2 regions of the Anabaena sp. CA genome follow, and region 1 is predicted to be linked to the other one. Evidence: predicted binding sites of a transcription regulator. Region 1 holds the regulator's gene; the other holds the start of a gene.

Region 1 (8,927 bases):
CACTGCGGAAAACTCTAGAAATGCGAGAACTACAACAGTTTATTGCCCACCTAGAGGTTTGGAGTCAGGAACATCAATGCCAAATTTTAGCGGATTATGTAAGTTCTCTGAAAACGCAATTAGATGCTTTTGATTGGCAGTTATTACCGCAAACTATCGAAAAATTCCCCTCTATTCGTCAACAAATTGCCGGAGATTCTTGTTAAATGCAAACTTTATCATTTATCCCAGAAAATTTTTTAATTCTTGTCGTTGATGATATTGCCCAAAACCTGAAAGTAGTTGGTAGTATGCTCAACGATATTGGTTATAACACAACCTTTGCAGTTAGTGGACAACAAGCATTAGAACGGCTGAAGAATATTACACCTGACCTGATTTTACTGGACATGATGATGCCGGATATGGATGGGTTACAGGTTTGTCAGGCTATTAAAGAAGACCAAAATTATCAAGAAATTCCAATTATTTTTCTCACAGCTAGTCATGAGCAAGAGCATCTTGTCAACGCTTTTGATTTAGGTGCTGTTGATTACGTGACAAAACCATTTAGAAAACCCGAACTGCTCGCTCGTGTGAAAACACATTTAACTTTAAAATATATAACTGACGAACTGAAAAAAAAATTAGCAGAAGTTGAAAAGTTAGCTCAAATAGACGCTCTGACTGGTGTTTTAAATCGTCGTAGCTTTTTAAAAGCTGCCGAGCAAGAATTTAACCAGGCTTGTCGGTACGAATCAACATTTTCTCTTTTGCTCCTCGATATAGATCATTTTAAAAAGATTAATGATACTTATGGACATTTGACGGGCGATCGCGCCTTAGTTACCTTCACTTCTGTAGTCAGCAGCACTCTGAGAAAAGTAGACTTAATTGGAAGATATGGAGGTGAAGAATTTGTTGTCTTAATGCCCCACACCAATGCTTCTCAAGCTCTCACGGCTGCCCATCGCATTCGTTCTGTAGTGGCTGAGACACCAATCCCAACACTGACAAACACACTGAGCATAACAGTAAGTATTGGTATAGCTGTTTACCAGACAGAAGATATAAAAATTGATGATATGTTCCACAGAGCCGATGATGCGCTCTATCAAGCCAAGGCTAAAGGACGGAATACTTGTTGTATTTAGAACTCTTTGACTCTCTGCACCTCTACGCCAGCTTATTTATCCCGAAATACAACGCCCCCTCAAGGTTTGGGCAGGGGTGCGGGAGAGACAAGGCAGCAGCATCAGCCACAAAGGAGAAAAGCTAATGATTAATAACTCATGACTAATGACTCTTAAGCAAAATTGCTTATGCTAGGTTAAAAGTTTTCTGTCACCATAAATCATATACGACTGTTTATTATCACCATGACCAGGAACATTTCTGATCAACCCATCGCTCAAATTAGTGTAGAGGAACTAGCACAACGTCTGGCTGACAATGATGCCAGTATTCAGTTCATAGATGTGCGTGAACCCCAAGAAGTAGCACTTGCTAAGATTAATGGCTTTGTCAATCTGCCTCTGAGTGAATTTACCCAATGGGCAGATCAAGTTCCTGCTAAGTTTAATCCCCATGCGGAAACTCTTGTACTATGTCATCACGGCATCCGTTCTGCCCAAATGTGTCAGTGGTTAGTTACTCAAGGTTTTACCAATGTCAAAAATATTGCTGGTGGCATTGATGCCTACTCTATCTTAGTTGACCGTTCCATTCCCCAGTATTAAGTATCCCATAGCTGAAGATTGAACCCACTCATCAACTGATGCGGCGGGAGATTTCAGAAAAAACAGCCATAGCAAGCTGGGAATAAGTCTCTCAGCTTATATGTGCTTTTTTAAACAAAATAATACTAGCTGAAATTTTGAGCAATAGAGCCTGTATTTCAATTAGAGATGGGTTTTACCATAAAACCAGCTAAATTTTCTCTTAAAAATCAGTAACTAAAACTACAATTTTTATCAAAATGTTATAGGATAATACTTAGACAATCGAATAATAATAATATATTCAAATCTGTGTTTTTTTTCTGGAAACGCTTGCTAGACGAAAGTAGCGGCTGAGGACTTTAATATTAGTCATTACAATATAATTAAATATTTAGTTATTTTCAATAAAAATTCATAATTTTTTGGCTTTCAAATCCAAAAAACTTTTCAAACCTTGATTAAAATTAGCTTTCTGTCAAAGATACCCTATGCAAGTCCAGTTGACAAATCGACAACAGCATATACTTTGGGCTACGGTACGTCACTACATAGCTACGGCAGAACCTGTTGGTTCCAAAGCTTTGGTCGAGGAGTACGACCTGGGTGTTAGTTCCGCCACCATCCGCAATGTGATGGGCGCACTAGAAAAATCTGGGTTATTGTACCAACCACACACATCTGCCGGACGAGTACCTTCTGACTCAGGTTATCGGATTTATGTTGATCAGCTAGTTACACCCTCTTTGCAAGACGCTACGCGCACGGAAGCGGTGACAAAAAAGGTAGAAATGTCACTGCAACAGCGTCTCCACTGGGAAGATTGGAGTTTAGAGATTCTGTTGCAAGGTGCAGCGCAGATTTTAGCTAGCTTAAGTGGATGTATTAGCTTGATTACCATGCCGCAAACTAATACAGCCATTGTGCGACATCTGCAATTAATGCAGATTGAAGGAAAAATTATGTTAATTGTGGTAACGGATGGTTATGAAACCCATTCCAAGCTGATAGATTTACCACCAACCAGAACAGAAACAAAATCTGACCCAGAAGTAATTGATCGAGAGTTGCAAATTGTGTCTAACTTTTTGAATACTCACTTACGGGGGCAAAGTCTGTTAGAAATTAGCAACTTAGACTGGAGTCAGTTAGATCGGGAATTTCAAGTTTACGGGGAGTTCCTGAAAGATTTTGCCTCAGAATTAGCTCATCGCACCTTCGCACCGACGACAACACAGATTATGGTGCGGGGTGTAGCGGAGGTGTTGCGTCAACCAGAATTTTCCCAACTACAGCAAGTACAAACGATTATTCAACTATTGGAAGAAGAACAAGAACAACTCTGGCGGCTAATCTTTGAGGAGCCAGAGGTGGAAGAGACGAATAAACCCAAGGTGACGGTGCGTATTGGTGCAGAAAACCCATTAGAACCGATACGCACTTGTACCTTAATTTCTTCTAACTATCGTCGGGGTGGAGTCCCGTTAGGAAGTGTTGGAGTTTTAGGCCCTACACGCCTAGATTACGAAAATGCGATCGCAGTTGTCATGGCTGCGGCTGATTACCTCTCAGAAGCCTTTAGTTAATTACATCAAAATTATGGTCAGAAACATTGCTTTTGGGGTGCTGTGGCTAGGATTCATCACTTATGCTTTTGTGTTTGCACCACCTGATAGTCCCGATACCTTTGAATTAATTAAACAACTGTCTATCGGTCAGTGGCAAGGTATCAATCCCTTAGTCATAGCCTTATTCAACCTCATGGGCATCTGGCCTTTAATTTACAGCGCATTACTATTTATTGATGGTAGAGGGCAAAAAATACCAGCTTGGTTGTTTGCAAGTGCTTCTTTCGCCGTTGGTGCGTTTGCGCTGTTACCCTATCTAGCTTTAAGAGAACCCAATCAAAAGTTTATCGGACAAAAAAACGCTTTGATTAAGCTCTTAGATTCTCGTTTGACTGGTATTGTCTTAACTGTAGGGGCGACGATTCTAGTCGGCTATGGTTTAAGTCAGGGTGATTGGAGTAACTTTGTGCAACAGTGGCAAACTAGCCGCTTCATCCATGTGATGAGTTTAGATTTTTGCCTACTGTGCCTATTATTTCCGGCTTTATTGGGTGATGATCTGGCGCGTCGCGGTTGGCAAAATCAGCAGTTGTTTTGGTTATTTACTTTAATTCCCTTATTTGGCGCGTTGGTTTATTTGTCTGTTCGTCCCCCACTACCAGAAACGAGTGCCGAAGTCATACCCTCTCAGCAGCAATCAGTCACAAGTTAAACAATTAAGTAATCAAAATCTTCTCCAAGGTGGTTTGAGAAATATGAATCAGCGAGAGAGAATACAACTCTTGCTGAAATTTATTTGGCTCAACATCGAAGATTATGGCTGGAAAATTGGGATTATGGTTATTATGGGCGGGATTTATTGCCTATATTTTGTTTCTAGCTCCACCTTTACATCTAGAGGAAACATTAACACTGCTGAAAAATATATTGACTCTTCAGTGGGCTGATATCAATGCCGTAATTCTGTCTTTATTTTCGCTCATTGGCATTTGGCTATTGATTTACAGTGGTCTGTTGTTCATTGATGGTAGGATGCAATGGATACCGTTTTGGCCTTTTGCTCTAGCATCGGTGGGTTCTGGGGTGTTGGGACTGTTGCCATATTTGGCTTTACGGAAACCCAATACAGAATTTTTAGGGCAGAAAGACGCTTTTTTGCAATTGTTAGACTCTCGCTTATACGGTGTGATTTTGAGTGTCAGTACAATTGTGTTGCTGGCTTATGCTGTCAACTTAGGTAATTGGGAAGATTTTATCATGCAATTTCAGAGCGATCGCTTTATTCATGGTATGAGCTTGGCTTTTTGCCTGTTCGCCCTTTTATTTCCCACAATTCTTACAGATGATATGTCTCGCCGTAACTGGAATAACGTATCAGTATTTTGGGCAATCACTTTGATTCCCTTATTCGGCCCTCTGACTTATCTTTGCACACGCCCAATTTTAAGAGAGCATTCTGACACTTTTCAAGAGACTAGATGAATGTACCTCATCAAGATAAAATTTCTGTTTCTTACTCAATGATGTGTTACAAAACCCCATCGTAGAGAAACCTGAAGATGTAGCAAATGCAATTTGGGATGCAGTTAAACATCACAAATCAGCCGTTACAGTTGGTTCTGCAAAGGTGTTTCATATTTTTTATCGCTGATTTCCTGATGTAGTGAAGTGGATTTCACGCCAAAGTTTGAAGAATCAAGACAACTAAGGAATTTTTGGCAATGATTCACACTCGCGCTTAGTGACAAAATGACGATAGCGAAACATTGCTTCGAGTTGGGATTGCACTAACCAACCGCTAAAAAATTCTATCGTTTCCCCTCCAGGCATAACGTAGGAAATATCATCCTTCAGCTTAGTTTTGTTTCCTTGGGGTTCAAATTCATGGCGATGTACCCAAGACTCAAAAGGCCCAGATATCTGTTCATCAGTAAACCAGCGATATTTTTCGCATTCCGTATGACGCGCTAACCAAGTTAAGGGTATAGGCGTAAGAAACAGCTTAAACTCGGTAATAGCCCCTACTTCTAGTCCTCCCTCCCGGCGAACTACTTGTACTGGTTGCCAAGGTGGAGTTAGTAGTTGTAAAATATCCGGTCTTTCGTGGAATTTCCAAACAACTTCTATTGGTGCGTTAATGACTGAGGAATGTTGAAAGTGCAGCATGGAAAGGAAAACCTAAAATTTAGCCTTCGTACTCGGTATCAATTTCAATTTCTAGGGTGTCTTCATCCACTCGAATATATAAAATATTAGGACGACAGCAAACTTGACAATCTTCTACATAAGATTGTTGTCCCCCAGCACTTAAGTCAATAAAGGTTAAGTTAGGTTCACCGCAATAAGCGCAGTAAAACTCAGATGTGTTTTGCATTCACTTATAACTATCAATTTAATGGCTGGAGTTCCTGAGAAAAATGACTGGTAGCTTCAGCCAAATGCTTTAGTAGTGTAGACTGTGGTAGCGGGCCTTGCAAGTGATTCCAAGGTAATATCTGCTGATGTGACCAATTACTGTGGACGTAGACATCTAAATCAGGTATTTGGCCTTTGAGTTGTTTGAAAGCACGCTTGTAACTACCCAAGGAGTCGCCAAAGTCGCGGGTAAGTTCCAGCAGTTGAGAAATGCGGCGATCGCCTCTCGATATCAAAGCCTGTATAATCGACCAATTATAACTCTCTGGGCGAAAATCTATCCCTTGCGGTTTAAGCTGTTTTTGCAACCACTGTAACCGCTTTTCTGCTTGAGTGTTTACCCCAAACCATTGAAATGGTGTATGGGATTTCGGTACAAAGGTACTACAACCGAGAGTTAACCGCAGTCCCGGCGCAGCTTTTTTAATACTCCGCATCATAGCTACCGTTGCGTCTAAATCTTCTGGTTCTTCTCCCGGAATACCTACCATTCCATAGAGTTTCAAGCCTGTCAAGCCGCCAGTTTTAGCATTGATAGCTGCTTGAATGATTTCATCGTTATGTAGTTTTTTGTTGATGATTTGGCGTAATTTTTCCGAACCACTTTCTACAGCAATGGTAAGCGATCGCGTGTCTCTTTTCGCCAAAGTTTTAGCTAACTGTTCCGTTACAGTATTAGTCCGCACCGAAGCAATACTCAACCGCACATCATCATATTTTGGCTGACTAATGTAATCTAATAAAGTCTCAAATTCTGGATGTTGAGTTACAGAAGCACCCAATAAACCCAAGCGGTTTGTAACTTGTAAACCTTTTTCAATCGCCGGAATTAAAGAACCTTCCAGACTCGCAGTTCTAAAAGGTAAAGTCAGATAACTAGCTAAACAAAAGCGGCACATTTCGGGACAACTCCGCACCACTTCCACCATAAAAATATTTTCCCAAGCCGCCTTTTCAGTTACTACAGTAGAAGCTGAGAGAGTGTTTCCTCGATAAGTTTGTTTCTGCACCACTGCGGGAATTTCCGAATTAATCGGTTTAATCGAACTTATCGCCCCATCTGGTGCTTCATATTCTACTACATATAAACTAGGGACATAAATTCCTGGTACTTGTGCAAGTCTTTGCAATTGAGTTTGTCTGGAAGCGTGTCTAACTTCTTGATAAGTTTCTATAAAATTCCCTAGTAAATTTTCTCCATCCCCTAATAAAATCACATCAAAAAAATCAGCAAAAGGTTCGGGGTTAGCCGTGAGAACCGGGCCGCCACCAAAAACAAGCGGGTGAGAATCATCACGGTTAATTGCGCGAATGGGAATTTCTAAAGATGACAACAAATTTAAAATATTTACATAATCCAATTCCCAAGAAATCGAAAAGCCGACAATTTCCGGCTGTCTAGGAAGGGTTTCGCAAGTATCAGTAAATAGACGACTCACCTGCACATCACGACGCATTGCCAAAGTCGCCCACACAACCTGATAGCCTAAGCTAGTGATTCCCACCGTATACTCATTAGGGAAAGCGAATATCAATGGTATGGCGTTGGTTTCGGGTGTAGCAGGGGTGAATAACAGACGTTCAGCAGTAAATAAGGAAGATGTCACAGGTGTTTAACTAAAGGGTATCTATCTATATTTAATTTTAAGCCATAAAATTATCGAGTTTAAAAATAAAGTGGTGCCGTTAGCCAGAATAATCGGCAAAGCTTGTAGATAAATGCCATAGATTAACCATAAAAACAGACCACCCATAAACGTAATCAGCATGACATAAGAAACATCTTTCGCTGATTTTGTGCGCCATGTTTGCCACATTTGTGGTAAGAAGGCGATTGTGGTTAACGTAGCGGCTGCTAATCCTAAAATTGTAATGAAATTCATATAATTAGGGATAAATCAGTTAGAAATAATAAAGAAGATACTGTTGAGTATCTTCTTCATTAATGTTCATTTTACAACTATATTATGAGCCAGGTTAATGACTGACTGGATACAGGCGATCGCACCTACAATTAAAACAGCTTACACTGTCCATGCTGGCGTAACAAATGGTCACACAATACCAAAGCCACCATCGCCTCAACCATTGGCACAGCACGGGGTAAAACACAAGGATCATGTCTGCCTTTAGCAGCTAATAGAGTTTCTTCACCCTCACGAGTCACTGTTTTCTGCTCTTTTCTAATAGTAGCCGTAGGCTTAAACGCAACTCGCAAAATAATATTTTCGCCGTTAGAAATTCCCCCTTGAATTCCCCCGGAACGATTAGTTACTGTGCGAACTTCACCATTTTCATCTATATAAAATTCGTCGTTATGTTCAATCCCAGTTAACAGCGTCCCCGCGAAACCTGAACCAATTTCAAAACCTTTGCTAGCAGGGAGAGACATCACACCTTTAGCAATATCAGCCTCTAACTTATCAAATACTGGCTCACCCAAACCTTTAGGCACATTTCGCGCCACACATTCCACAACCCCACCGATAGAATCACCTTGTCTACCAGTTTGTTCGATTAATTCAATCATTTTTTGCGCGCATTCCGCATCAGGACAGCGTACAATATTGCTTTCTACATCATCCAAAGTTACAGTATTGGGGTCAACTACGCCTTCCAAGTCCTTGATGCGCTTGACGTAACCGATGATTTCTACATTAGCAACTTGACGGAGAATTTTTTTAGCGATCGCACCTGCTGCCACCCTCCCGATTGTCTCACGCGCTGACGACCTGCCGCCACCTTGCCAATTCCGAATTCCATACTTAGCATCATAGGTAGCATCCGCGTGAGAAGGGCGATATTTTTGCGCCATCTCGTCATAGTCTTGGGGACGAGTATCTTTGTTACGCACCAAAATAGAGATTGGTGTTCCCAAGGTTTTACCTTCAAACACCCCAGATAAAATTTCGCAGGTGTCTGCTTCCTTCCGGGGAGTAGTAATTTTACTTTGTCCTGGCCGTCTTCTATCCAACTCCACTTGAATTTCTTCCGCAGAAATTTCCAGTCGCGGAGGACAACCATCAATTACAACTCCCACGCCTCCACCGTGGGACTCGCCAAAAGTAGTAATACGGAAAAGATGACCAAAAGTGCTGCCCATGATGTTAAGGAAATACAGTCTGGAATCTGTATTTTACATGGATTTGGGCTTTTTAAGCACCATGTTGAAATAGTTGCTGAGTTTACCTAAATATTAATATTCTCCATTTTGTCCCTCATGTAGAAACCTGATTTATCGGGTATT
Region 2 (21,391 bases), on a different contig from region 1:
TATAATCGAGTTTGTCGGCTAAAGGATAAAGCTTGTCATCAAACAAGCCATTTATGTTATCACGACAGTCTGAAACAATCTCCTTTGCTGCACTCTCAAATTTTTTAACAAGTCCTCCAAACAGAAAACCTAACATTTCTCAACACCCTGTAATAGATGAATTAGTAAGCAGTTATGCGTTTAAAAATAACATATGTCTTTGTAAGCGTCAAGTATAAATAGCTGCGGATTGCAACCGGATAGAATCCAAATTCATCTGCGTTTATCTGCGTTTATCTGCGTTCAATTATTTTTCTTCTCACTGATTTGAGAACCGCAATAAATTCATAAAAAAATGTGTAGAGATGCTAATTTTTGCATCTCTAACTTAATATTAATTACAGAAAACTTTGCAACCGGTTAACTAAATCAGGTGTTTGCAACACACCTTCAATCCGATCCACTGGTTGACCTTGTTTGAATAAAACCAGTGTTGGTAGAGCATAAATTTCGTACTGGCTGGCTAATTCTGTGTATTTTTCCGTGTCAATTTTGACAATGCGGATGCGGTTATTGAGTTGAGCATTTACTTGCTCTAAAATTTTCGCCATCATCTGACAAGGGCCACACCAATCAGCGTAAAAATCTACTAAAACAGGTAAATCAGAACCAGACAGCATTTCTTCAAAGCTGTTGAATTGCTTTTTAGTAGTCATGTGACACACACCAATTTTTTATTCATTGAATTCAATATTAATGTGTGGTTTCTGAAAACGGTGTAACATTATTTTGTTTTTATTGTTGCTAAATTTATCCTCTGATTCTTCAGGTATATATACATGGGAGTGAGGAATAGGGAATAGGGAAGATATGTTTATGCTGTGTAGTGGCTCAACATAATTCAATATCAAATCATCATGCTGTAGATCCCCGATTTCTTTGATAAGTCGGGGATCTGATCAATTTTCAATTTTAAATTTTCAACTCTTGGTAAGTTGTAGGTACAAATCACCATAAGATAATTAGCGCGGGAATTTGCAATATTGAGGAATAATTTATGGCAATTATCAGTGAAAATTTAAAGGGACAAGTTGCAATTATCACAGGTGCTTCACGAGGAATTGGACGAGCGATCGCACTAGAATTAGCTACCTACGGCGCGACTGTAGTCGTCAATTATGCTAGTTCTAGTGGTGCGGCTGACAAGGTAGTAGCAGAAATCACTCAAGCTGGTGGAGAAGCGATCGCCCTACAAGCTGACGTTTCCCAAGCCGAGCAAGTAGACACCATGATCAACGCCGTCATGGACAAATTCAAACGCGTTGATATTTTAGTCAACAATGCAGGTATCACCCGCGACACCCTACTTTTACGGATGAAGCCCGAAGATTGGCAAGCAGTGATTGACCTCAATCTCACGGGTGTATTTTTATGTACCCGCGCCGTCAGTAAAATCATGCTCAAACAGCGTTCAGGAAGGATTGTCAACATTACCTCCGTAGCCGGACAAATGGGTAATCCTGGTCAAGCTAACTACAGTGCTGCAAAAGCTGGCGTAATTGGCTTTACAAAAACCGTCGCCAAAGAACTCGCTTCTCGTGGAATCACCGTCAACGCCGTCGCCCCTGGCTTTATTGCCACGGACATGACCAAGGATCTGCAAGCCGATGATATTCTCAAATACATTCCTCTAGGTCGCTACGGACAACCAGAAGAAATTGCTGGGATGGTGCGCTTCCTCGCTGCTGATCCGGCTGCTACCTACATTACTGGACAAGTGTTTAATGTCGATGGCGGAATGGTGATGTAATTCCTAGTTACTGGGTACGGAGTTTATGCCACACAGTGAAACCGAGCAGGATAATAATCCCACTGGTAGTGGTAACAATTACTGCCGCACTCATACCTTGGACTCTCATCGCCAGCAAATTACAAATTAAGGTAATTGACCATAAGGTAAGTGCCGCACGGCGTTGAGAAAATCCCCAAGCCAGGAGACGGTGGTGTAGGTGGTCTTTACCAGGGGTACTGAGGGGGTTTTTACCTGCTAACAGCCGGCGGATAAACACCTGTGTAGTATCTAACACAGGCAACAGCAGGAATAAAACTGCGGGGCCTAGAGCATAGATGGTATTCTCTTGCAGATTACCTAAAATACTGGTTGCAGCCAGCACATAACCAAAAAAGTAAGCTCCGGCATCACCCATGATAATCCTTGAGGGGTGGAAATTATGGCGCAAAAAGCCCAAAGCTGCACCCCCCAAGGCTGCCAACACTAAGATAGCCGCAGCCCGATTGGGAAACTGGGCAGCAACCCCTAATAGACTCATGGCAGTGATAAAACTAATTCCTCCCGCCAAACCATCCATCCCATCCATCAAGTTGACAGCGTTGGTAATCCCGACTATCCACAGCACAGTCAGCAACATCGAGAGAATCGAGTCAATCGGCGTACCGAGAACAACATCAACGCTAATCCTATTCGCAAACAGTAACAAAGCCGTGATAATTTGCGCCCATAAGCGTACAGAGGGGGGTAATCCGAACTGATCGTCAATAAAGCCGACCAAGACGAGAATTGAACCTCCCAGTAAAATAGTCAATACCTGAGCCAACACATTTTGCAGTTCAATTGGGCGCAAAAGGCTGGCTAGTACCAATGCGGCGATTACTCCCGCATAAATAGCTAAACCGCCAGCATTCGGCAATGGTTCTTGGTTGAGTCTTCGGGCGTTTGGTTGGTCAGCCCAACCCACCCGCAACGCAAATTTACGAATTGTGGGAATTAAACGCCAAGTTACCACCCAAGCCAAAACAAACGTAATTACTACTGCCAACCAGCCGGAACCGCTAGGGTTAGCAATGCCAATAGATTTAAGGGAGTCGTAGAAATTCATCTCCCGATTTAACCATTACTGCCAGTATCCTACATGAGCATCAAGTGTATATTAATCAATTTTTGTGATTTTCAGATGTGATCTGGTTAACTTGGGTCTTAGCACTCTGAACCTGTGAGTGCTAAATTGTCTAATGGAACTGCTAGAGAAAGGAAACATGACAAAGATTATTTCATTCGATGAAGACGCACGGCGCGCCCTAGAACGGGGTGTCAACGCCTTAGCTGATGCTGTAAAAATCACTTTGGGGCCAAAAGGTCGCAACGTACTTTTAGAAAAGAAATTTGGTATCCCCCAAATTGTCAATGATGGGATCACTGTCGCTAAAGAAATTGAATTAGAAGATCCTTTAGAAAATACTGGTGCTAGACTCATCCAAGAAGTAGCATCTAAAACAAAAGATGTAGCTGGTGATGGTACAACCACCGCGACTGTTTTAGTCCAAGCCTTGGTAAAAGAGGGTTTGAAAAACGTAGCGGCTGGTAGCAACCCAGTCAGTTTAAAACGTGGCATTGATAAAACTACTGAGGCATTAGTAGCAGAAATTGCGAAAGTAGCCAAGCCAGTTGAAAGCAGTGCGTTGGCATCGCCCGCCGCAGGCATCGCTCAAGTGGCTACTGTATCTGCTGGTAACGATGAAGAAGTCGGCAATATGATTGCCGAAGCAATGGAAAAAGTCACCAAAGACGGTGTAATTACCGTTGAGGAGTCCAAATCCCTCACCACAGAACTAGAAGTCGTGGAAGGGATGCAAATTGATAGAGGTTACATTTCCCCCTACTTCGTCACCAATAACGAACGGATGACGGTAGAGTTTGAAAACGCCCGCATCCTGATCACCGACAAGAAAATCAGCAGCATTCAAGAATTAGTTCCTGTATTGGAAAAAATCGCGCGTTTAGGTCAACCACTGCTGATTATTGCTGAAGATGTAGAAGGAGATGCCTTAGCAACTTTAGTAGTCAACAAAGCGCGGGGTGTGCTGGCTGTAGCTGCAATTAAAGCCCCCGGTTTTGGTGAACGCCGCAAAGCCTTGTTGCAAGATATCGCCATCCTCACCGACGGACAAATGATTTCTGAAGAAATCGGTCTGAGTTTGGATACCGCTACTTTGGAAATGTTGGGAACTGCCCGTAAAATCAGCATTGACAAAGAAAATACCACCATTGTGGCTGGTAGTGCTGCCAAGCCAGAAGTACAAAAGCGCATTGGTCAAATTCGCAAGCAGTTGGAAGAGACTGATTCTGAGTACGATAAGGAAAAACTGCAAGAACGTATTGCCAAGCTAGCTGGCGGTGTAGCAGTGATTAAAGTCGGTGCAGCCACAGAAACCGAACTCAGAGACCGTAAATTGAGAATTGAAGACGCACTCAACGCTACTAAGGCGGCGGTAGAAGAAGGTATTGTTCCTGGTGGTGGTACAACCTTAATTCACTTGTCGAAGAAAGTAGACGAAATTAAGGACAGCCTGGACGCAGAAGAAAAAATCGGGGCTGACATTATCAAACGGGCTTTAGAAGCACCTTTACGTCAAATTGCGAACAATGCTGGTGCAGAAGGTTCTGTGATTGTTGCCCAAGTTAGAGATAGTGAATTTAACATGGGTTACAATGCGGCGACTGGCGAATTCCAAGACTTAATTGCGGCTGGTATTATCGACCCGGCGAAAGTTGTCCGTTCTGCTTTGCAAAATGCTGCTTCAATTGCTGGTATGGTTTTAACCACAGAAGCGATCGTTGTGGAAAAACCAGAGAAGAAACCTGCTGTTCCTGCTGATGCTGGCATGGGCGGCATGGGCGGCATGGGCGGCATGGGCGGCATGGGCGGCATGGGTGGCATGGGTATGTTCTAAGGGACTGGGGACTGGGGATTGGGTACTGGGGATTGGGGACTAGATAGAAGTTCTTCTCTGCTCCCCCTGCTCCCCTACTCCCTACTCCCCACCCCCAAAGACTAGGGGCAACTTCCCTAAAATCGCCTGTTGAAAACAGATGAACTCAGGGAAGCTGCCCCTTAATTTTGCTTAAAGTTCGGTTACAAAAATTTACATTTACTCAGCAGTTGCCAGTTCGGTGCTACCGCGTGTGCGGCGGCGGGTTAAGGTGTTGTACAACATCGTGCCGATGGCTTTGATTAAGTTACCTTCTAATTCTTGGAACATCTTCATGTTCATGCCAAAGGCGGCGTTAGCTTCTTCGACAATGCGATCGCCTGTAGCATCATCAATCGGTAACTCATCCAAACTTTGACGATATTTAGCTTTAAACGCCTTCTCGTCGGAAATCTCGTCAAATTCATAAAAAGCTGTTCCCTGTCCTTCACCCAGATTCATGGCGGTGACAGCAATATTTTTGAGAATTTGACCTCCAGATAAATCACCCAAGTAACGGGTGTAAGAATGGGCAATTAATAACTCTGGTTCAGTAGCGGAAATTTCGCGTATGCGTTGTACATAGGCTTCCCCGGCTGACGATAACTGGATTTGTTCCCGCCAGTTAGCACCATAGTAATAATTCAGGTCTTGCTCTAAGGTATGCTTACGGTTGAGTTGGGGAAAATTGATTTTAGATAAAATCGGGTGCTGGCTGTGCTTTTCCATCTCCTCTTCCATCGCCGAGTAGATGTAGTAAAAGTTAGCCACTAGCTTGCGGTAAGAGTTTTTCTCAACAACCCCTTTTAAAAAACACTTGACAAAACCCACATTTTCTGCCATTGTGTGGGCTTTTTTTGTACCTATACGCAGTTTGCTTGCTAAATTGCTGCTCATACTAAACTTCTCAAATTTAAAGGGTCAACTGCCAGAGTCTTGAGTTACGAACGGCTAAAAAATGCCATTAAAACGTTACATTAGAACTATTTGATGAGAATTTATATTAAAATTTTTTAAGCGCAAACAACATATAGTTTTGTTAACAATTACCTGACGTGATGCGTGTTCCCGTTATTTATCTGGGGGATATAAGCAATTGACTGAATTTATAGGCAATATGTAGAGACGTTTTATACAACGTCTCTACATTTGCAAGGGACTTTTTTCTTCCCCTGTACCCCTGTGTTTGTTGAAAGATAACGTCTCTAGATGGAAGAATTTACCAAAAAATTGATAATTTTTCAGCAAAATTACTGAAAATTAACAGTTGAGAGACTTGTTCTGCTCAGAAAAATAAATATCATAAAGACAAAACAAAAGGGATTGACTAGGTTCTAGAGAAGTCAGATTTGTTGAATCAGTTGTAAAGTAATATTTTTCAGTGTGAGTGTGTGGGGTGTTTAAATTTATGGTTTCATCGATAACTCGGAATCAAGCTGATATTAGAGTAGTTACTGCTTGTGAAGCTGAGAAACTGGGGAAAGGACAACAGAGGAATGAGGGGTTAAATTTGCTATCCCTACCCAAAACGCCCCTATTTGGGACTGATGGGATTCGTGGTAAAGTCGGAGAATTACTGAGTGCGCCGCTAGCATTGCAAGTGGGTTTCTGGGCTGGTGTAGTTCTACGTAGTCAAGCTAATCGAGTCGGGCCTGTAATTCTAGGACAGGATTCGAGAAACTCCAGCGATATGTTAGCTATGGCTTTGAGTGCGGGGTTAACATCTGCGGGCATCGAAGTCTGGTATTTGGGATTATGTCCTACTCCTTGTGTGGCTTATTTGACTAGCAGTAGTGAAGCTATTGGTGGGGTGATGATTTCTGCTAGTCATAACCCACCAGAAGATAATGGGATTAAAATTTTTGGTGCGGATGGTGCTAAGTTACCCCAGGCTTTACAAGCGGAAATTGAAGCCGGATTACGTGGAAATACAGAATTCCTTAACAGTGTAAGTGATTGCGGTCGGCATTACTCTCGTCGGGAATTAATCGGGAATTATGGCGCAGCGTTGCAACAACCTTTGCAAGCATCAGTTAATCTTCAAGGCATGAAGATTGTTTTAGACTTGGCTTGGGGTGCTGCTGTTGGGTTAGCACCATCGGTATTTGAACAAATGGGGGCAGAAGTTATCTGTTTGCATAATCAAGCAGATGGCGATCGCATCAATGTAAATTGTGGTTCTACTCATCTAGAAACTCTACAAGCTGCCGTCCAAGAACACAATGCTGATTTAGGTTTTGCCTTTGATGGTGATGCTGATCGAGTCTTGGCTGTAGACAACACCGGCAGATCGGTTAACGGTGATTATATTCTCTATCTCTGGGGACAACACCTTAAACAACAGCAACAACTGCCAGATAACTTGATTGTATCGACAGTCATGGCGAATTTAGGCTTTGAAAAGGCATGGCAACAACAAGGTGGTAAATTAATTCGTACTGCTGTAGGCGACCAATACGTACAAGCCGAAATGCTGAAGACGGGAGGGGCGTTAGGTGGTGAACAGTCTGGTCATATCCTTTGTCGTCACTACGGAATTACCGGGGATGGTTTGTTAACTGCTTTACATTTAGCCAGTTTAGTCAAACAGGCTGGTGTTTCCCTAGCCGCATTGGTAGACGAAAGTTTTGATACCTATCCCCAATTGTTGCGGAATGTGCGAGTTATAGACCGCGATCGCCGTTTGAGTTGGCAAAATTGCGAACCGATACAACAAGCGATCGCCTCTGCGGAAGCCGCAATGGGTGATAGTGGTAGAATTTTAGTCCGCGCCTCTGGCACAGAGCCAGTAATTAGAGTTATGGTAGAAGCCGTTAATGCTGAACTGGCTACCTACTGGACAGAGGAATTAGTAGCACAAGTCCAAGCACACCTAGTCAGCTAATCTAACTATCTTCCTGTCAGCCAGTTCGTAGTCAGGACTTTAGTCCTGATATTTCTCAGCACGCTTCGTGCTTACTACCAACCCGGAAAACGAGCTTGGCTGATAGGTGAGAAAATTTCTATGGCGACAAAAAGCAAATCATCCCGTGCTAAAAAATCAAAAAAGCCGCTAAAAACAGAAACTCCTCCCCTCAGTCTCAAAGAGAGATTAGCCCAAAAACGTCAAGCAACCAAAGCGCGTAAAGAACTAATTAACCTCCTGACAAAAGCTTCCGGTGTCAGCCTGTTTATCGGAATTTTGCTGTTTCTTGTAGCAGGAATCAAGGCCGCAGTTCCGGCTGTATTAGGAATCATTATCATCACCCTGGCCTACAAATATCCTCGTACAGCCTTGATTGGATTTATAATTTACGTACCTGCTGGCGGCACAATCACTTATTACATAGGCAACAGTCCCATTTTGCAATTAGCAAAAGATGCCTTTTACGTTCCTGCCTTGATTGCATATTGGCAAATGTGCCGACAGCAAAAATTACCTTTCATCATTCCCGCAGCGATTAAAACCCCATTATTTATCTTATTGGGGTTGTGTATGCTAACTTTGGTGTTTATCAATGGTGGACAGCAACTAAACCCCCCTCCTGTAGGACTTTTAGAAAAAGCTCCCAAGGAAATCCCTATAGGTATGGGAATTCTAGGATTAAAAGTATTTTTGGGTTACGTACCTCTGATTAGTTGCGTTTACTACTTAATTCGCAATAAACAGGATTTTTTATTTATATCGCGCTTACAAATTAGCTTAATCCTGACCTGTGGAATATTAGGTATAGTACAATACTTATTCTTATTGACAGGTATCTGTGAAGGTACTAGAAACGCATCAGGAGCAGACTTATTTAAAGCCACACTAGATGCTCGGTGTTTCTTTGGTGGTTCCTTAGTTTTTAGTCCCAGCCAAGGGATGATTCGCCTACCTGGAACGTTTGTTGCTCCTTGGCAGTGGGCATGGTTCTTAATTTCTAGCACATTTTTTACTTTTGCTAGTGGTTTTTCAGATCCTAAGATTATTTGGCGGGTTATCAGCCTGGGTTCTATGGCTGTAGTTTTCGTCAATGCCGTGATTTCAGGACAAAGAATTGCTTTAGCATTAGTACCAACCTGCTTTGTTCTGCTGTTAATCCTCACTGGTCAAATTGCTAACCTTAAACGCTTTCTGCCCATTGGTATAGGACTCGTCGCTATCTTGGGAATTGCAATGGTGAGTAACCCTGCTGTTGTTCAAGAAAGGACTGAGAGTTTTATGAGTCGTTGGGAAGCTTCACCACCTCACGCCTTTATCGTCCAGCAGTTTGAGGAGAACACGAAAAATGTAGATTCTCCTATAGGCAGTGGTTTAGGTAGAGCCACTAACTCGGCTCGCAGTTTGGGTAAAACTAAGCTAGTGGAAACCTACTACCCCAAAGTTATGTATGAAGTGGGCATTATGGGATTATTGGGTTTTGTTGGCTTGGTTACTACCCTGACATTTACTGGTTTTAAAACCTATCGTTCCATAAAAAACCGTAATTTCCGCAGTTACGCTGGTGCTTTATGGGTGTTTATATTGTTTATAAGTTACAACACTTATTATTACCCCCTAGATGTAGATCCGGTAGCTGTTTATTATTGGTTTGCTGCTGGCATCCTCTTTAAATTACCAGTGCTGGATCAAGAAGAAAGGAAAAATGAAGAACTTGAACAAAAAGCAAAAAGTTTTGTCAAGTAACACAGTAGTAATACTGTATGAATTACTGCCCCAATTTAAACATATTCTCAAAGAGTTTTGGTCAACAAGATGTAGAGACGTTGCATGCAACTTGGCTTTTCCCATTTTTCTCTTTGTAATTTAAGCTCTAGATTGTTTGAAGAAGTTTTAAGAATCAGACACAAATAGACAAAGTATTATTTACGTATATTTATTTACAAAATCAGAAAACTATGTAATAAAAATGGTTAGCTATTTGCCGAAAAAGTCAAAGTAGATGTTAATAGCGTATTTAGTTAATTTATTCGCAAAAATATGAATGTTCAGCCTTTAGTTACTATAATTATCCCCACCTACGGTAGAGAAGAAGCATTACGAGATAGCATTGCAGATGTCTTAAATCAAAATTACCCGAATGTTGAAGTGTTTGTTGTAGACCAATCACCACAACACAAACCAGAAGTTCAAACTTATCTAGAAGAAGTAGCAGCAGCAGAGAAAATTAAATGGTTTCGCTTAAATTGGGCAAGTTTACCGGGGGCAAGAAATTATGGTATCAGAAGGGCTGCTGGTGAAATCATAATTTTTATTGATGATGATGTGAAATTAACCCCTGATTATATCTCAGCCCATGTGAAAAACTACGCAAACAACCCAGAAATAGGTGCGGTGGCTGGACGGGTATTTGACAGAATGAAATTAGGTGATTCTGGGGGAGAGTTGGAAATTGAATATCTCCCACCAGAAGCTATGAACCCTGGTATTGCTTGGTATCACATTGATTTAGTACATACCATCAAACCCCAACAAGTGCTAACTGCAAGGGGTTGCAATATGTCTTTCCGGCGGGAAATTTTCACTAAACATGGACTGCGGTTTGATGAGAGGTTTCGCGGTAGTGCGGTACGGGAAGAATCAGATTTTTGTCTGAGGTTGCGTCAGACAGGGTATAAAATTTGGTATGACCCAGAGGCGTACTTAGTACATTTAGGGGAAGAAACAGGAGGCTGTCATGATATTAGTATGCGATCGCTCAAATATCAAATCACCTTCTATCACAATCACTTCCTCATGGGGCTGAAAAACCTCACCGTCAGCCAAGCTTTACGTCTATTCGCCCGCTTATTTGATTGTCATGTTTTAGGTCGTCCTCCGTGTCATAAAAGCGGTTCACCGATAAAAATTTTGGTTCGTGGTATATTTTATAGCTTTGGTTTCCTCAAAGCTTTAGGAACTGTCATTCAATCAAGTTGGAATGATGGACAAATTTATAGTCGTCTTGATCAAATTCAAAATTCAAAATACCCTACGGGAAGGCAAGCCTACAAAATTCAAAATTGAATAACCCACAGATAAATCCTGCGTCTTGAATGAATTTTGCTTCCCATGTTTTATTGTCCATAAATACATTCAGGAACTTGAATACTTTTTGGGTTCAATTAACAATCAACCATCAACTATCAACCATCAACAGACATTAGTTTTGAATGAAAATTCATGACTACTGAACACTAAATATTACTTCACATTTATGAAAATCTTAGTTGCCAGTCATACATATATTGTAGACCTCAATTGTGAAAAACTTCGGGCTTTATCGCAATTAGAACCGGGTATTGAAGTAACAGTTGTAGTTCCGAAAGTCTGGAAACCTGGAGGTGTACAAAATAAAATTATTGAAACTCAATACCGGGATGAAGGCGCATTTAAAATAGTTCCAGTTTCTAATTTTAGTCAAAACCATCAAGGTTTACTGACCTTTGGTACTGATTTAATATCTGTATTGCGAGAATTCCGCCCCCAAGTCATCCAAGTAGAACAAGGTTCTAGGGGTTTGGCTTATACTCAAATGATTGTCTTAAATCAGTTGTTAGGACTAAAGGCGAAAAATATCTTTTTTACTTGGTGGAATTTAGCTTATGAATTAAAATTACCAGTGGCTTTATTAGAAAAATATAACCTGAATCACAGTCACGGTATTATCTCTGGTAATCAAGACGGAGCAGAAATTTTACGACAACGGGGCTATAATGGTGAAATTAAAGTTATGCCACAATTAGGTGTAGATGAAAATCTGTTTACACCAAAAGCACAACCAGAATTAGCAGCTAAATTGGGCATTAAACAAAATGATTTTGTTGTCGGGTTTGTCGGGCGGTTTGTTCCCGAAAAAGGTTTATTAACGCTAGTAAATTCCTTGGTTAAATTAAAAGAACAGCCTTGGAAATTATTACTGTTAGGACGGGGAATTTTAAAAGAAGCATTAGTTAAGATAGTAGCAGAGAATCATCTTGAAGATAGGGTGATTTTTGTAGAAAGTGTCCCTCATGACGAAGTTGCTAACTATATTAATTTAATGAGTACCTTGGTACTGCCATCAGAAACGACGTACCAATTTAAAACTTTAACTTCTGTGGGTTGGAAAGAACAATTCGGTCATGTAATTATTGAAGCAATGGCTTGTAAAATACCTGTAGTTGGTTCTGATTCTGGGGAAATACCTTATGTAATTGGTGATGCTGGTTTGGTGTTTCCTGAAGGTAAGACTGAAGCTTTGGCTGATTGTTTATTACAACTGATGCAAAAACCAGATTTGGCTAATAAATTAGGCGAACTGGGTTATCAAAAAGCGATGGATAAATACACGAATAAAGCTTTAGCCAAGCAACAATTTGAGTTTTATCAGTCATTAGTTATTAGTCATTAGTCATTAGTCATTAGTTATTAGTCATTAGTCATTAGACTAATATGTAAATAATAGAAATGAAAGTTTTACAAATTGTTCCATCTGTTTCTTTAGTATATGGTGGCCCTAGTCAAATGGTACTAGGATTAGCCCCAGCTTTGGCTAAAGAAGGGGTCAAAGTTACGTTACTAACTACTAATAGTAATGGTGATACGGGTCAAAAACCTCTGGATGTACCTTTAAATGTACCTATTCCACAAGATGGTTATGAAATTATCTATTTTCGCTGTGCGCCATTTCGCCGTTATAAATTTTCTCTAGATTTACTCAATTGGTTAAAAACTCACGCGAAAGAATATGATTTAGCACATATTCATGCTTTATTTTCTCCTGTGAGTAGTGCGGCAGCGTTTGTATGTCGTCAACAAAAACTACCTTATATTTTACGTCCTTTGGGGACACTTGACCCGGCTGATTTAAGGAAGAAAAAGCAATTAAAACAGCTTTATGTAAAACTTATTGAAAAACGTAATTTAGCTGAAGCAGCAGCAATTCATTTTACCAGTGAACAAGAAGCGAAAATCTCGGAAAGGTTTGGGGTGGCGACGCGAGATTTAGTGATTCCTTTGGGTGTAATTCCACCGTCAATTTTAGCCGACACTCAGAAACAGTTGCTAAATAGTAAGTTGGGTGTACCAGAAGATGTTCCTTTGGTGCTGTTTATGTCACGGGTTGAACCCAAAAAAGGTTTAAATTTGTTGATTCCGGCACTAGAAAAACTGCTACAATTAGGGATGAAGTTTCATTTTATTTTAGCTGGTGCAAATCCCCAAGACCCAGCTTTTGAACAAAAAATTAAAGATGAAATTGCTAATTCACCTTTAAAACAGCACACTACTATTACAGGTTTTGTCAGGGGTGAATTAAAAGCTAGTCTATTACAAGCGTCTGATGTGTTCGTCTTACCTTCGTATTATGAAAATTTTGGTATTGCTGTCGCTGAAGCAATGGTAGCAGGAAAACCTGTAATCATTTCTGACCAAGTGCATATTTGGCAACAGGTACGCGATAGTCAGTCAGGCTGGGTGGGGACAACTGATGTAGAATCTTTGGTAGACTTGCTGCAACAAGCTTTGCAAAATCCCCAAGAATGTCAGCGTCGGGGTTGCAATGCGAAAAACTATGCACTTTCAAATTTTAGCTGGGATGCGATCGCTCAACAAACCATCCAAGCCTATCAAACAATTATCGCCAATAAATTAAATTAATTCGCTCGTTCCCATAAACGCTGAATTTCTCGAATCGCCTGGCTGTTGGGTGGTGGTATAGTTTGGACAGTGGGTTTAACCTCAGCACCAGGAATATTTTGATTCCACGGACTGTTAGGTACTGTTTTTAAATCTACAGCATTATTCACTGGACGGAAACCATACTGAACCAAGACAGCTTGTTGTGCGGGTTGTGTAAGGAAATCCAAAAATTTCCTTGCTGCCTTTGCTGTACTATTATCAACATCCCGACGGAGAATAGCTGCTGTTGCTATTGACTCACTTGTGGGATTTAAATAATAGATTTGGTAAGGTCTACCTTGATTCGCTGTAGACTGTTGCCAACGATAGAGGGCTATACTTTCATATACTGTAGCCACATCCGCATCGTTAACACCTCTGCTAATAAACTCTTGTAAAAGAATATCTGTAGACCGGGGTGGTTGATAGACCGACTTTTTCACCAACCCAAACAAAGACTGTACAGAGGAATTATTAAAACTATTGAGGTTGATATTACCACCTAATTTTGCTTGTGTCCAGAGGTTAAGCGTCACCTGACCACTATTAGACCGAGTGGGGTCTGTGGTGACAAAATCAAAACTACCCCAGTCATTCACACCACCAACCTTTCCCCAATTGCCTGCTTGCATAGCTTGTTCAACTTTATCCCATTGGAAGCGTCCATCTGGGAACAGAACTTTACCCCGTTGCGGCCAGGCAATAGCAACGAGTAAAGTTTTAGCTATAGGTTTAGGGGTATTATAAAACGGGTCGGTGTTGTTAGTAGTGCGTAGGCGATCGCGCAACTCTGTTAAAATTTCCCCATTAGCTGGAATTAACACCGACGGTTTATAATCATTCTTTTGGTCAACATAATTATTCACCATTTCCTGCGAACCCTGAAATTTCAGGTCTAATTTAATATTGGGGTTTTCCTCCTCAAATTTCGCTTCTAATTGTTGTAGAGGTTCTTGTAATTCCGTACCACTAACAATTACCACAGTTTGCTGTAAACCAGGAACAGGTGCATAAGTTAAACCTAACGCTGCAATGATGATAGCGATAGAGGTAAAAATCTGTTTTTTACGTTTAGATTTGAATTTTTTCTTCTTCTTCATATTATTTTTTCGTGATGAGGAAATAACCGACAGTAGTTAATGTCAAGAAAAACAGGGAAAAACCGACCAAACAATAAATGATAATATGTACACCCAAAAAGATTTCTAAAAAACCTAAGACAGTCATAGAACTATCTTGCAAAGTTAATTCTAAAGAAGAACTACCTGTATTCCCCAGTAATTGTGCAAGTCGTTGTTTATCTGCTAACGCTGCTTGTAAATTATCACCGTAAAAATATAACTCCTCTTGCTGATGATGAGTTTGCAAATAAAGATAAGTACCTGCGCCAAAATCCTCTTTAAACCCATATTTTTCTAACTCCATACCCATTAATCTAAATGATGTCGGAGAACTTGACCATAAACCATAAAAATGACTAAACTGCTGCTGACAATTGACATAACTAGGTTCAATGCGCCGACATTTTAAATTAACAGACTTTCCAATAGTCAAAACAAGCATTGGGATAATTATCAACAACTCACTAATAATAAATGCCCATAAAAACTTGTTCTTCATATATATGACAAAGATACCCTAAAAACCCTCAAAAAAACTCCGCGCCCCTCTGCGTTTCCTCCGCGCCCCTCTGCGTTTAAAATCATTGTCTGACAACTAAATCCAGATTTTCCGCCAAACTATTAAGCTCATCAGCAATTAATTGCAACTGATGAATTTGTTCACCATCACTTAAATCAGATGTACGTAATTGAGTTTGCAATTTTTGCGAAACCCCAGCAAAATCTTGAATCAAAGTAGAAATATTAATTATTCTAGCTAACCTACTATCTTCCCCTTCTTGCGCCAACTTAATATTACGTTTGAGACTATCAGCTAACTGATTGAGATGTTTTTTAGATATTCCAGAACTAGAAGGTAATTTCAGCTTAACTTCCTTAAGCTGTCCTTTTAACTCATCAACAGAAAGCAGAGAATTACTAGCTTGTAAATGCTGCACCAACAAATCAAATTTACCAGGAAAATCAGCCACGCGATCGCAACTCATAAACACCGTAGTCAAAAGTTCCACCTGAAAAGTATCAGTTAACAACCTTTGCGCTTCCAAACGCAGAGACTTAGCTTGATTAACTAACACCAAAGCAGACTTTTTAACTGCTAATATTTCCCGTTCCAACTCTGGGTTATCTAACTCTAAACATCGAGGTTGACGAGACTGTAAAAAACTAGCCCCAGTCATAGCAAAACCAACCGCCAAAGGAAGCATAACAGGACTAGGCAAACTTACCAAACGCACACCAACAAATAGAGTCACCCCCCCACCCAAAACAGCCAACGGATAATAAAGTGGATTAACCAACCTCATAATAAATCCCCTCAAAAAAACTCCGCGTACCTCCGCGTTTCCTCAGCGTACCTCCGCGTTTAAAACTCCACCTGTAAATCAGACATCAACCGCGAAATAGTCTCAGGTTCACCATGAGAATAATACCCCCCATTAGCCTCAGCAATTTTTTTCAAAGCATCAGGATTAAACTCACCTTCCTTACCATAACCAACCGTAAAAAAGCCAATTCTTTGGTCAGTAGAAAAACCGCTTTTTTGCAACTCAGTTGATAATTGATCCAAAGAAACCTGCGAACCAGAATCTTCGCCATCAGTTAAAATCAAAACGGCATTAATAGCATCTTGACGACGATTTTGTTGTAACCAATTGCGAGCTTGTAGGGCAGCATCATATAATTTTGTTCCACCATCAGCCCGCAGACCGTTAATAAATTGCAGACCGCGATCGCGCCCTTGGGGTGTACCATCTACTAACACTGGCGGACGAATTTGGGAATCAAAATCTATTAACGCAATTTGTTCTTTTGCGCCCAGATTTTTCACATAATTTAACAAAGTATTTTGGACTGCTGGTAGCTTGTTTCCTTCCATTGAACCGGAAGAATCAACCACCACCACCACTAAAGAAGGTTTCTTAGATGCTTCCTGCCATGATTTCAACATAGCATCAACCACTTCCGGCTGAGGAGGTCGCAGAGAATCATATTTAGCTTGAGACTCCACCCCAAACTCAGAAGAAAATTTTACACCCAAAGCTACGCCGGGAGTTCCTGGCCTTAAACCCAAATCAGTGGCAATTTTTTGAGTGTCAGGCGATCGCCAATAACTGATAAACTTGTCAGCAGCCGTCTTTTCATCAGCACTCACCCAAGGCGCATTCGGCACAATTGCCCGCATATTAGACGTAAACGTTGCTTTGGGATAAACTGCTGTATAACGCTGCTGTCCTGGTTGCAAGCCAGAATTCGCCACAATCACACTAGACTCATAAACAGACCCAACAGAAGCCCAAAACGTCCCATTTTTGACCATTGCTTGGGCAAGAGAATGAGTAGAAACCCCATAACGGGTAATTTTGCTTTGAATTTGCTGAATTTGCGGCTGAAACTTCTGCACATCCGCAATAGTCAACTCTTCAGGACGCTTACCTGATACACTAGCGTATTGAGCTACCAAAGTCTGCAAACCCGAATTAGAACGAGTTGGTGCAGTGTGGACATAGTTAACAGTTAAAGCTGGCGCAGATGAATCAATATCCTGGTGAGTCTTAGCTGTTACCAAAGCTTGATAAGGATCAGCAACCTTTCGCAAACCTCCAGCCAAGTCAGACTGAGCCATAAACACCATTGGCGAATTCGCTATTAAAGGCGCGTCAGTAATTTCGGGGATATAATTCTGACCGGGGAACAGTTGATTAATTCGGTAAATTAACTGACTATGGTATATCTCCCCGTCCAAAGAAATAATTGTAGGTAAATCTGGCGCATCTTTTTGCAAAGTCCCATTTTTCAGTTGCGTGGCGGAAGTAACTACCTTTGTCACCACATCGCCGCTACCCTCTGCTTCACAACTGACCCGAAAAGCTTTACCATTATCTAACTTTGGTTGAGTAGCATTAAAATTTTTGGCTGCTTGGTTGCAAAAATCCCCTAAAGCACTACCCACCAAAACCTTAAGTTGCAAACCCGTAAAATTATCATCCGAGTTGGCATTACTATTACAAGCTGTTAGTAACAGTATACCAAAGGCAAACGTCAACCGTGTAATTGACCAAGACCCTTTGAGAATCATGTATTTATCCCAGAAACTCAGTTATTGATTAGGGAATGGGGAAGAAGTCTCTTTGACTTCTAGCTTCGCAAACATCAAATAGAGTTTTATATAACTATCACAGATTATACAAGTACCTCGACAAACTACAAATCCTTGGCAGAGGATTCCAGAAAACTTGTCAAAATTATTGGGCAAGAAAAAATACAAATACATTGATTTGTGCAATAATCAGAATCCGTCAGTTATTCCCATCGCCACAGACTTGTTAAGGTCAACAAAGTTGAACTTTTGTTAAAAACAACTCAAAGCCGATGGGGAAATCGGTGTTGTTACGAAACAACACGTTAAGATACATAGGCGTTATTTAACTACAGGGAATCTTATATGGCTCTCCGTCTTGGTGATACAGTACCTAACTTTAAGCAAGCGTCTACACATGGCGACCTAGATTTTTACGAATGGGCTGGTGATAGCTGGGTGGTGCTGTTTTCTCACCCTGCTGACTACACCCCAGTATGCACAACTGAATTAGGTACTGTTGCCAAACTCAAACCAGAATTTGACAAGCGTAACGTGAAAGCGATCGCTCTGAGCGTCGATGATGTAGAATCTCATAACGGCTGGGTAGGCGACATCGAAGAAACACAAAGCACCAAACTCAACTACCCCATTTTGGCAGACGCAGATCGTAAAGTTTCCGACCTTTACGACATGATTCACCCCAATGCTAACGCAGCTGTCACAGTGCGTTCCGTGTTCGTAATTGATCCCAACAAAAAACTGCGTCTTTCCTTCACCTATCCCCCCAGCACCGGACGCAACTTTGACGAATTGTTGCGGGTTATTGACTCGCTACAACTCACCGATAACTACAGCGTAGCTACTCCAGCCGACTGGAAAGATGGGGATGATTGCGTAATTGTACCATCTTTGAAAGACCCAGAAGTATTAAAAGAAAAATTCCCCAAAGGCTACAAAGAAATTAAACCCTACTTGCGGATGACTCCACAGCCTAACAAGTAAATTTTTAAGTCAATTCAAGTAGAAGACGCAAAGATACTGGTTGGTAGCTTTGCGTCTTTTTGCGTTTGGGTCAAAATAAAGATAAAGCCAGCTATGGAAAGATTATGCTGTCATCTCCCTTAGTCATCCAAATTCCGCCATCAATGCAAATGACAGACGAACAATTTTTTGAATTCTGTCAGATAAATCGTGACTTACGCATTGAACGGAATCAGTTAGGAGAAATATCAATTATGCCCCCTACGGGTTCAGAAACAGGCAATCGAGAGTTTAATATTTTAGGACAGTTGTGGGTGTGGTCAGAACAGGATGGTACAGGTATAGCTTTTAGTTCTAGTACAGGATTTAAGTTATCCACAGGTGCAGAACGTTCTCCTGATGCAGCTTGGATAAAATTAGAACGGTGGAATAGTCTTTCACCAGAACAACAACAAAGGTTTGCACCGATTTGTCCTGATTTTATCGTGGAACTGCGATCGCCTAGCGATAATCTGCAACCCCTGAAAGATAAAATGGCAGAATACATCAAAGAACCAGGGATACAATTAGGCTTTTTAATTGACCGCAAACACCGCCAAGTTTATATTTACCGTCCTGGTCAACCAGAGGAATGTTTAGAAAATCCTGATACCGTGAGCGCAGACTCTATTTTACCAGGATTTGTCTTGAATATGAGTAAAGTTTGGTAGAGTAGTATTTCTGATTATAAACATTCCTACCTATTTAAACATCAACATTGATTTGTTCTATCTGCCTAGCTGCTTTATCCCACAACTTAGCTGTAACTTCATCTTGCCAATGAGTGCGGAGATTTTCGGCGTGTTTGTGAGAGATTCGCTCTAGCATTTCTAAAATGGCAGCTAATGTCAATTTATCAACTAATGCTTCCAAAACTTCCATATCTTCATGTTTCATAATCATACAGCTAAATGCCGCCTCTGTGTTTGAGTTGCTCTATGTTCAGAGTAGGGGAAAAAATTGAAGAATTTGTGAGGATATACATTTTTGGTTGAGCGATCGCCTGATTATTGAGAAGTATTTGGAGTTTTAGTTGGCGGATATTTAATTTTGCCCTCGCTGTAGCCTAAATCATACATACTCGCCCCTTGAGCATCCTGTTCTGGTGAAATTTTCGGTTTTCCAGCCCAAGCATCAGATTTTCCTAAGTTAAACCAGTCTTCGTCCGTCATTTCAGCATCGAATCTGTTTTTGGTTGCTTTGTTCATGATGCACCTATCAGTGGCTAGGTTTAGCAGTTGCCATCATTTTTGATGTTGCCATGATGTTTTGAGCAAAACCTGCACCCTGAGAAATAACCAGTATTTGTAGTATTTGTAGTGGACTTGCTCAATCTACGAGCAAAGCATACACCCCCTGAGTAATGAGACAATTATGAGCCACAATTTTTATAAGTAAGAACTCAAGTAAAATCACAATGGATATCAAAAATGGTTTCATAGGCACTGTTGGCAATACACCACTGATTAGGCTCAAGAGCTTCAGTGAAGAAACAGGGTGTGAAATCCTCGCTAAAGCAGAATTTCTTAATCCAGGTGGTTCTGTTAAAGACCGGGCTGCATTGTATATCATCAAAGATGCAGAAGAAAAAGGTCTACTCAAACCCGGTGGTACAGTAGTCGAAGGCACGGCTGGTAATACAGGTATTGGACTCGCGCATATTTGCAATGCTAAAGGCTACAAATGTTTGATTATCATTCCTAACACCCAATCACAAGAAAAAATCGATGCACTCACCGCTTTAGGTGCAGAAGTCCGTCCCGTTCCCGCCGTACCCTACAAAGACCCGAATAACTACGTCAAACTATCCGGTAGAATTGCGGCTGAGATGGATAATGCTATTTGGGCAAATCAATTTGATAATTTAGCTAACCGTCGCGCCCACTACGAAACCACAGGCCCGGAAATTTGGACGCAAACCGATGGTAAAGTTGACGGTTGGGTAGCTGCAACTGGTACTGGCGGAACATTTGCTGGTGTAGCCATGTACCTGAAATCACAAAACCCAGCAGTTAAATGTGTAGTTGCTGACCCGATGGGTAGCGGACTCTATAGCTACATCAAAACAGGTGAAATCAAGACAGAAGGCAATTCTATCACTGAAGGCATTGGTAACAGTCGCATCACTGCCAACATGGAAGGCGCACCAGCCGATGATGCTATCCGAATAGATGATCAAGAAGCCTTACGGGTAGTTTACCAGCTATTGCGGAAAGATGGTTTATTAATGGGTGGTTCAACAGGTATCAATGTCGCTGCTGCTGTAGCTTTAGCCAAGCAATTAGGCCCTGGACATACCATTGTCACTATCTTATGTGATAGCGGTTCACGGTATCAGTCGCGGATATTTAACCGGGAATGGTTAGCTGCTAAAGGGCTGTCTGTAGATTAGTTATTTGTTATTAGTCATTAGTCATTAGAGGATGTCTGAGAAGTTAAGAAGGATACTAAAAACCCCTCTCCAAACCTCTCCCCTGCAAGGAGAGAGGCTTTGAAACCCCCATTCCCTTGTAGGGAAGGGGGGCTGGGGGGTTAGGTTTGAGTGACTTTGATGTTAATAACAATACTTTTCAGACATCCTTTTAGTCAGTTTTCCCTCCTACCTGTAAGGGTTTAGCAATGCTAAACCCCTACCATATTGATCAATAGGGTGTCATTGAAACATGAATAATATTACCCAACCATCAAACTCGCTCAACACAAATCAACCTGATACTTCCAGATGTGTGAGAGTCTGCCAAAATCGCACTTGTAAAAAACAAGGTGCAAAGGAAGTATTAGCAGCTTTTACAGCTTTGCCGGTTGCTGATGTCACGGTGATAG

The links. The regulator HrcA, encoded in region 1, represses chaperone genes, less so after heat shock. The targets are predictions, from matches to a motif close to TTAGCACTCNNGANTCNNGAGTGCTAA.
Region 2: a site for HrcA is predicted at 2,975-3,001, ahead of groL (chaperonin GroEL). Genes of this name have one in related genera too.

Annotation. Positions count from the first base shown of each region.
Region 1 covers NZ_CAWMSA010000057.1:333,575-342,501, forward strand. The annotation lists partial or broken gene AACS98_RS19400 (response regulator) at 1-206, shown strand, start outside; gene AACS98_RS19405 (diguanylate cyclase) at 207-1,133, shown strand; gene AACS98_RS19410 (rhodanese-like domain-containing protein) at 1,359-1,718, shown strand; gene hrcA (heat-inducible transcriptional repressor HrcA) at 2,189-3,283, shown strand; gene AACS98_RS19420 (hypothetical protein) at 3,297-3,977, shown strand; gene AACS98_RS19425 (hypothetical protein) at 4,082-4,747, shown strand; gene AACS98_RS19430 (SRPBCC family protein) at 4,970-5,431, opposite strand; gene AACS98_RS19435 (CPXCG motif-containing cysteine-rich protein) at 5,451-5,639, opposite strand; gene AACS98_RS19440 (B12-binding domain-containing radical SAM protein) at 5,653-7,287, opposite strand; gene AACS98_RS19445 (SemiSWEET transporter) at 7,309-7,563, opposite strand; gene aroC (chorismate synthase) at 7,695-8,783, opposite strand.
Region 2 covers NZ_CAWMSA010000040.1:198,222-219,612, forward strand. The annotation lists gene AACS98_RS10355 (hypothetical protein) at 1-136, opposite strand, end outside; gene trxA (thioredoxin) at 378-695, opposite strand; gene fabG (3-oxoacyl-[acyl-carrier-protein] reductase) at 1,037-1,789, shown strand; gene AACS98_RS10370 (MraY family glycosyltransferase) at 1,797-2,876, opposite strand; gene groL (chaperonin GroEL) at 3,034-4,728, shown strand; gene AACS98_RS10380 (biliverdin-producing heme oxygenase) at 4,927-5,643, opposite strand; gene glmM (phosphoglucosamine mutase) at 6,155-7,630, shown strand; gene hpsL (hormogonium polysaccharide biosynthesis protein HpsL) at 7,751-9,394, shown strand; gene hpsN (hormogonium polysaccharide biosynthesis glycosyltransferase HpsN) at 9,689-10,714, shown strand; gene hpsO (hormogonium polysaccharide biosynthesis glycosyltransferase HpsO) at 10,905-12,080, shown strand; gene hpsP (hormogonium polysaccharide biosynthesis glycosyltransferase HpsP) at 12,137-13,327, shown strand; gene AACS98_RS10410 (substrate-binding domain-containing protein) at 13,324-14,448, opposite strand; gene AACS98_RS10415 (hypothetical protein) at 14,450-14,968, opposite strand; gene AACS98_RS10420 (hypothetical protein) at 15,051-15,773, opposite strand; gene AACS98_RS10425 (VWA domain-containing protein) at 15,833-17,545, opposite strand; gene AACS98_RS10430 (peroxiredoxin) at 17,912-18,550, shown strand; gene AACS98_RS10435 (Uma2 family endonuclease) at 18,655-19,239, shown strand; gene AACS98_RS10440 (hypothetical protein) at 19,274-19,465, opposite strand; gene AACS98_RS10445 (hypothetical protein) at 19,576-19,776, opposite strand; gene AACS98_RS10450 (cysteine synthase A) at 19,986-20,960, shown strand; gene AACS98_RS10455 ((2Fe-2S) ferredoxin domain-containing protein) at 21,232-21,391, shown strand, end outside.